DNA from 3 places in the uncultured Succiniclasticum sp. genome. Region 2 is predicted to be linked to each of the others. Evidence: riboswitches for the same ligand, from Rfam matches in the RefSeq annotation. Region 2 holds a riboswitch; each other region holds the start of a gene.

Region 1 (2,268 bases), on a different contig from region 2:
AAATTTGTGTTTAAATTAGAAACTTTTTATTAATCATGAGGATTTTCTATATTACTGTAAAACTACAACTGTGGACTTATTTTTTTTGTAAAAACAAAACTTTCAAAAATCGCTGCAGACAGTATTTAACTTCTTCAAATGTTTCTTTCTTCTTTCCGGTTCTTTCATCCATGTACAGACTGCGGTTCACTTCAATCATCAGGCTCTGTACCCGTTTGTCCTGCAAGGAGTAAAAAGGTTCAGGGACCACGGTTCCGGCAAAGGGCGTGTTAACCGCCACTTCCAGTCCTGCCTTCGTAAAATATTCGTTAGCCATAGCCAGCAGGTCGTCCGGAGTAAAAACAGGATCTGTCCCAAGACATATCTCCGGACGTTTAAGATACTGATTCCCTTTTGCTTCATATGGCAATACCGATGCCGAAAAGGAATGTCCGTCAATGATCAATGCTCCGCCAAACGCGGTTAATTGTTTCTGTACCGCTGACCTGAACCTGCTGTGATGCTGCTGATAGATTTTCAGTGCTTTGCCGTAAGCCTGCACCCCTGCCGATGAAGTAAGCGGACTGCGTTTTAGCAGGCCGCCGTCTGACATGCGCGTGTAATACATGCCCATGCCTTTCTGCCACATCATTTCATCTTCCGGATCCAGGAACCGTTCCGGGTCGCACACCAGCCGACTGAATTGATGAACGACAGCCAGGCAGCCCGGGCAGGCAAACAGTTCATCCGTGTACCAGTCGGTCATGCACAGCAATTCGCTGTGCAGTTTTTCTTTTTCCGGCAAAAACTCCTGTTGGAAGATTTTTGGAATGTTCGTGCTGCTGTGAGGAATGTGGACGATGATCCGCGGCTGTTCCATTGTTTTTCCAAACGCTGGCAGGCAGCTTTTGCATTTTTGTAACGCTGCCAAAACAAGTTTGATTGATTTCATTTTCTTTCGCCTCCTGTTTGCGATCATAAAGAGGCAAAAGAATAAGCCCATCGTTATGATGGGCTGTAATTTCAACTTCCCATCATACAAGCTTTAGCACCTTAGCCGTTCCGGCCAGGTTGCTGTACGGTCACCGAGCTTGTCTCTCGCGTACTCTTTATGGTCAATTGGGTTCCGTTTCCGGATTATGTATTAAAATTTGGACAGTTTTCACTGCCGGTTTATTATATCAAATGTTGGTAAGGTCGTCAAAAGGAGATTCTATATGCATGCAAAACTCTTGACAAACATTAGCAAGATCAGCTTAACTTAATGACATTGCCACGTCAAGCCTCATTCCTGTTTCCAGGGATGGTCGATGCCCCTGTCATTCCTTCATTATTTACTTCAACTAACATTACTCCTCATTGTGTTTGAACGCATCCAGAAGCATTTCCAGTTTCTCTTTGTTTGCGCCGGAGAAGTTCTTGTAGAATTCGCTTGTGATCATCACATCCAGGAACTGCTCGTCATACTCGTCCAGTTTATCTGAGCCCCGGAGTTTTTCAGAAAGGCAGTAGAGGAAGTAAGCCAGCTGGATATTCTGTGTGCTGTGATTCGTATTGTAAACTGCCGTCTCAACCTGGGAACTTTTATCACTCAGCGGTTCTTTGTAACGGATGGACACGGATCCCAGTTCATCAGAGTTTGTGAGCACGGGTTTCTGATATTTCAAATCAGAGGAAGCAGCGGGATTTTCTTCCTCATTCATCTCCAGTTCGTAAAGAGCAATGCCGTGTCCGCCGCTGCCGTAGGGTTCGGAGATGACTTTGTCATTCTTAAAATCTTCGTGATTCAGCTGACGGTTCTCGTAGCCCAGCATCCGGTACGATTTTACGAAGCGGGGATTAAACTCAACCTGTGCTTTCACATCTTTGGCAACGATATTCGTCAGCGCAATAAACCGCCGGTTCACAGACTCATCCACATCGTCCAGATTGTTCACCACGCAGTACGTGCCGTTGCCGTGTTTCGCGAGGACTTCCAGGTTATCGTCCTTGTAGTTGTAAAGACCCGTGCCGATCACAGACAGGAACAAATTACTCTTTTTCTTTTTCTCAATCAGACCTTTCAGCCCGTGCTTGTCCGTAATACCGAAATTCAGGTCGCCGTCGGTAATCAGGATCACCTGATTGTTCCAGTCCGGTTTGTAAAACTTCTCCCCGATATCATACGCCGTGTTAATTCCGGCGGATCCATAGGTGCAGCCCTCAATCTCAATTCCAAGAACAATGCCCATCAGGTCTTCTTTGGACTGTTCGTCCTGAATCTCGAAACCTTTAAAGTAAGTATGGTCT
Region 2 (2,268 bases):
ACAGTCCGGTCAGCAAAATGGTGAATGCGCCTGCCTTTTTTGTGTTGCTAACCATGCGTATGCATAAAAAAATGACAAAAAGAGGAAGCACGCACGCAATAATATAGTTTGCGTAAATGAAATCCGCTCGTATGCCGGTAACTTCCGGATTTGTCGTCATAAACGGAAAAAAGTTGCGCACCTGGCAGCTCCTGTAAAACGTCAATCAATCATTGTTGTTGTTTCTTTTCTTCCTGAATAGCTTTTCTCTTTCGCGTCCACTTGTTAATCCCCAACAGTTTATGACGCCGGGGCCCGTAACGCTTTTTAAATTTTAGTGACTCGCGACGTTCAGATTTTAGCATGATTCTCCTTCGCTGTATCTCCCAATATAATATCTTTTTATTATTCTACAAAAGATACTATTTCACCTTCAGTTTCTTCCTCTCGCAGCGTTAACTCTTTTTCCGCCAACTTTTCTATAATTTCGTCCAGGCATTTTTTCCCAAGGTTTCGGATTCGTTTCAGGTCTGCTGCCGTTGTATCCGACAGTTTTCCTATGGTTTCAATGCCCGCGCGGTGCAGGCAGTTTTCAGAACGTACCGACAACCCCAGGGTTTCGATGAGTTCTTCCTTAATCGGCAATGTTTCTAATCGCGTTTCATGAGAAGTACTTTGGCATAACACGGTATCTTCCATTTCATTCCGGTAATCCCGGTTCCGTTTCCAATGATCCGGCAGGTATTTGTCTTTCAGTTCATACCACATGACGTGCCGCACAGGCCGTTTCACCTTTGGCGCAACCATAACTTTCTCACTGCGCTTATCCCTTTCTTCCTTCACTGCGCCGATCATTTCACGGGTCAGCGTTTCCAGTACCACCATCTTTTCCAGAGACTCCTGCAGCGAATCGTTCCGGAAGTCCGCCACCGCTTCCTCCAAAAACTGTCTTGCTGCTTCTGCATTTGCATCTAATATCGTTGTTGCCGTTTTTTCACACTGCATATCCATAACACGGTGTCTCCTTTCTCTGCTTTCTTTCCTTAAGCCTTTGCCCTTTCTATTGCACACTGTGCAGGAAAATTGTGGCCGCTGACCGAGCGACATGACCTGTCAGATAAAGGTTGTATATGGTTTCCCCCACATGGTGCTGACAAAAAGGGCAAAAGAAAAACCCGTCGCAATGACGGGCTTATAGCGCAACATTAACAGCCCATCGTCTGATGGGCCGAATCTTCCCTTCCCATCATGCAAGCTTTAGCACCTTAACCGGGCGCCCGGTCAGGTTGCTGTGCGGTCACCGAGCTTGTCTCTCGCGCACTCTCTATGGTCAATTGGGTTCCATTGCAGGAATCAATATTAAAGTAAGTAAGTGCAACGTTGGTTACCTCAACCCTCGTTACACTTATATTATACCACATGTGGTCAAACCGTTATTCAAATAAATGTTGGTCAAATCAATTTTGTTTTTGTTTTATCTTTCATTTAATAAACTTTTCGCAAATTGCAATAGCAAGTTGCGAATTGTTTTTTTAAATTATATCATACTAAAATTTTTGAAGCAAAACTGAAATTTTCCATAGAATCCTCAATAGCGGGATTCTGGAGGGATACTTTTATCACCGCCACCCGGCGCCTTTCCTCCCGCAATATGTTTGAGTTCACCGTCTTTCAGTTCACATTCTGATAACTCATCAAAGTACGCCTCGGCTTCCTCTTTCGTAAGGTCAACGCCTTCGGTTTTAGCGAATGCAATCAAATCTTCCGCAGTTTTGCACTCCAGAGCTTGTTTCAGCATTTCTTTTGTGATTTCATTTTTGTTAATCGGCATAGTAGAATCCTCCTAAGAAAATGATATTTAAATGCCTTTTATTATATATACAAAACAGGTTTCCCAAAATTGACGCTGCCGGGATTTTTTTAATTATATCATGCTCATCTTTGCAAAGCAAAACTGGGATTTTTCGGTTCAGGATTATACAAGCAGACAAAGACATAAGCAAACCATCGGCAGCGATTGCGTCATTCCATGAAATGAAATTCGCCGTCGTGGCGAGGCTGTTTGAGGGACAGAGTCCCGAGTTCCGAAGCCACAGGCGAATAAATCCATGGAACAGCAATCGCGGGCGGGTTTGCGAAGTCTTTGCCTGCAGCATGAACTATACGCACAAATTGTGATTTGTATCAACACACATATAAATGTAATTAAACCTGTATGCTGCAATTCAATCCGCGCTGATATATCTGCGCAAAATCCGCATCAGTTCATCCGGGTTAAACGGTTTTGCA
Region 3 (2,268 bases), on a different contig from region 2:
TACGGTTCTGAATGCGAAGAAGAATATTATGTTGTTGCAAAAATGATTGACGGGAAACCGCGTTGGGGTGCTCTGGATCATACCGGAACGGAAACAATTCCCTGCCAATATGCAGTTATACAATATACTGACTATAACATGGTAGTCTATCAGGAAGAAGATAATGGTTTATACGGTCTGATGAAGATTGATGGAACCGTCTTATTAAAACCAAAGTTTGCAGATATTGATTATACCAACATTGACATGAATAGAAAGGTACTTGTCGCAGGGACTGATGTATTTTATTTTTTTATGGTGTATACTCTTTAGAGCAAGATCGGTTTTTTATTCCATGTAAGTTTGGTGTTATTTTCCTGTTTGAAGAACATATACAAGCTTATTATCCCCAGCTTTCCGATTATGATGATATTAAAAATGATGAAAGCGAGTATGCAGAGTTTCTAGTTCTTGTCAGGAAGAATAATATTGAATTCGGAGGATATGAATACTTTGATTATGAAGGTAACCTGTTAGATAAAATGGAAATAGGAAGAAAGGAATATCACAATCAGCTTTGTAAAAAAGAATAGTATTTGTCGCCGTAAAAGCGAACACAAGAATTAAAAGTTGTGATATAATATAACTGTAGTAAGGAATGAAAAATGTTCCCCAAAATAATTTCATAAGTGAACCCAATTGACCATAAAGAGTGCGCGAGAGACAAGCTCGGTGACCGCACAGCAACCTGCCTACAGGGCAAGGTGCTAAAGCTTGTATGATGGGATGTTGAGAATTCAGCCCATCATTCCGATGGGCTTTTGTTTTTACATACAGCCCGTCACCATGATGGGCTATTTCTTTTGCCCGGTGATGAAGGAAAGGAGCGGATAGGAAAAAAATATTTCATGATATAAAACCGGATACAAAACATAATCTGATAACAAGATGAGTAAAACGAAAGGTGGAACACAATTGGTAGAACAGAAGAAAAAAGAAAGCAAATTAGATTTGACAGTGAAAACATATCCGAAAGAAACCAGACCTACCGCACAAATTTATTTTGGATTCAGGCCACCGAAGAACTGGCGATTGAACTCGATATTACAGAAAGATTCCGATTATCAGAAACTAAGAAAAGCATGGGACAACGAAACGGATCCGGAGATAAAAGAGCAACTGCATATGAAACTGCTTGAATATAGGGCGAAGGTCAGAAACGTACACAACCTTCCTGATGAAGACTAAAATACAAAAGCAGAAAACCGAAAAAAAGATTAATGGTACGAGGAGGATTCGTTATGAAAAAGATCACAGATAAATCCAAAAACATGAATGGAAATCACGAAGACAAAGAACAGAAAAAGATTCCCACAAAATTTGTCCTGTACTGTGATTATCCAGGCTGTGAATTCAGGGAGGAGATGGAAAATCCGGAGATTGATTGCGACAAGGAAGATGATTATGAATTCTCAATTGAAGACGTGTTATACGACTTACAGGACAAGATCAGTGACACGTTATACAGCGAGCTGGATTATAACGAACTTTTAGGCGTCCATTACACGGAAGACGACGTAGCCGCGCAGGGACATTTCTGGTACGGTGAAGTACGGACGTCGGAATTCGGGGATGCCGATCTTCCCCTGAACGAAGACGTCAAAGTCTACCTGGACTGCATCGCGGAAGACGGGACAGTACTGGAGACACATGAAATCAATATCGAAGAATATATCAGTTTAGACAGAATTAAAGAAACCTTGATGGAATGTGGCCTGTTTGACTCCACGGACGAATATATTGAAACCGCGCTGGATAAATTTGTTGAAGAAACCGGCTGGCACGTCGGGTTGCAGAAAGGCTCGGAACGGATTGAAGATGTTACCCGGTGGCCAGCGCCAAACAGAAGAGGGAGCTGGATCGATGAGGACGGCACCGAAATGTATCCGTGCCTGTGGTACGGCTACAACGACGGAAGTCTGTTGAGTGAAGAAGAGGACAGGATATGGAATATTGATAACGGACTGGATTTCTGGTTCAGCTACGATCCGGAAAGTTATCTTGTTGAGTACGACTATGACGGTCATGCCGGTTGCTTTGGAGGGATGATTCCCGATATTGAAGAAATCCGCAAAAAGTGCCCCATTTTATTGGAAGAGAACGACACAGAAGAAAGCATCGACGCAAAGGTGCAGGCGTATTGTAAAAAACAGTATAAGAAAGCGCATAAATTAATAAAGAAGATGTGAGACTAAAAGGAGCAAAACAAAATGGAACTGGACAAGCAAT

What was found. A riboswitch is a leader RNA that binds a small molecule or an ion and turns the genes downstream of it on or off. The one in region 2 is predicted to bind S-adenosylmethionine.
Region 1: it holds a riboswitch for S-adenosylmethionine, as region 2 does, so the genes downstream of both, QZV31_RS03680 (N-formylglutamate amidohydrolase) here and QZV31_RS12245 (DNA-directed RNA polymerase subunit alpha C-terminal domain-containing protein) in region 2, are expected to answer to the same signal.
Region 3: it holds a riboswitch for S-adenosylmethionine, as region 2 does, so the genes downstream of both, QZV31_RS12555 (hypothetical protein) here and QZV31_RS12245 (DNA-directed RNA polymerase subunit alpha C-terminal domain-containing protein) in region 2, are expected to answer to the same signal.

What each region holds. Positions count from the first base shown of each region.
Region 1 covers NZ_CADBFF010000005.1:5,436-7,703, reverse strand. The annotation lists gene QZV31_RS03680 (N-formylglutamate amidohydrolase) at 77-931, opposite strand; SAM riboswitch class I at 1,008-1,097, opposite strand; gene QZV31_RS03675 (von Willebrand factor type A domain-containing protein) at 1,329-2,268, opposite strand, start outside.
Region 2 covers NZ_CADBFF010000037.1:4,908-7,175, reverse strand. The annotation lists gene QZV31_RS12250 (hypothetical protein) at 1-181, opposite strand, end outside; gene QZV31_RS12245 (DNA-directed RNA polymerase subunit alpha C-terminal domain-containing protein) at 385-990, opposite strand; SAM riboswitch class I at 1,220-1,312, opposite strand; gene QZV31_RS12240 (hypothetical protein) at 1,568-1,810, opposite strand; gene QZV31_RS12235 (ATP-binding protein) at 2,205-2,268, opposite strand, start outside.
Region 3 covers NZ_CADBFF010000042.1:1,311-3,578, reverse strand. The annotation lists gene QZV31_RS12560 (WG repeat-containing protein) at 1-312, shown strand, start outside; SAM riboswitch class I at 680-764, shown strand; gene QZV31_RS12555 (hypothetical protein) at 955-1,227, shown strand; gene QZV31_RS12550 (hypothetical protein) at 1,281-2,228, shown strand; gene QZV31_RS12545 (hypothetical protein) at 2,250-2,268, shown strand, end outside.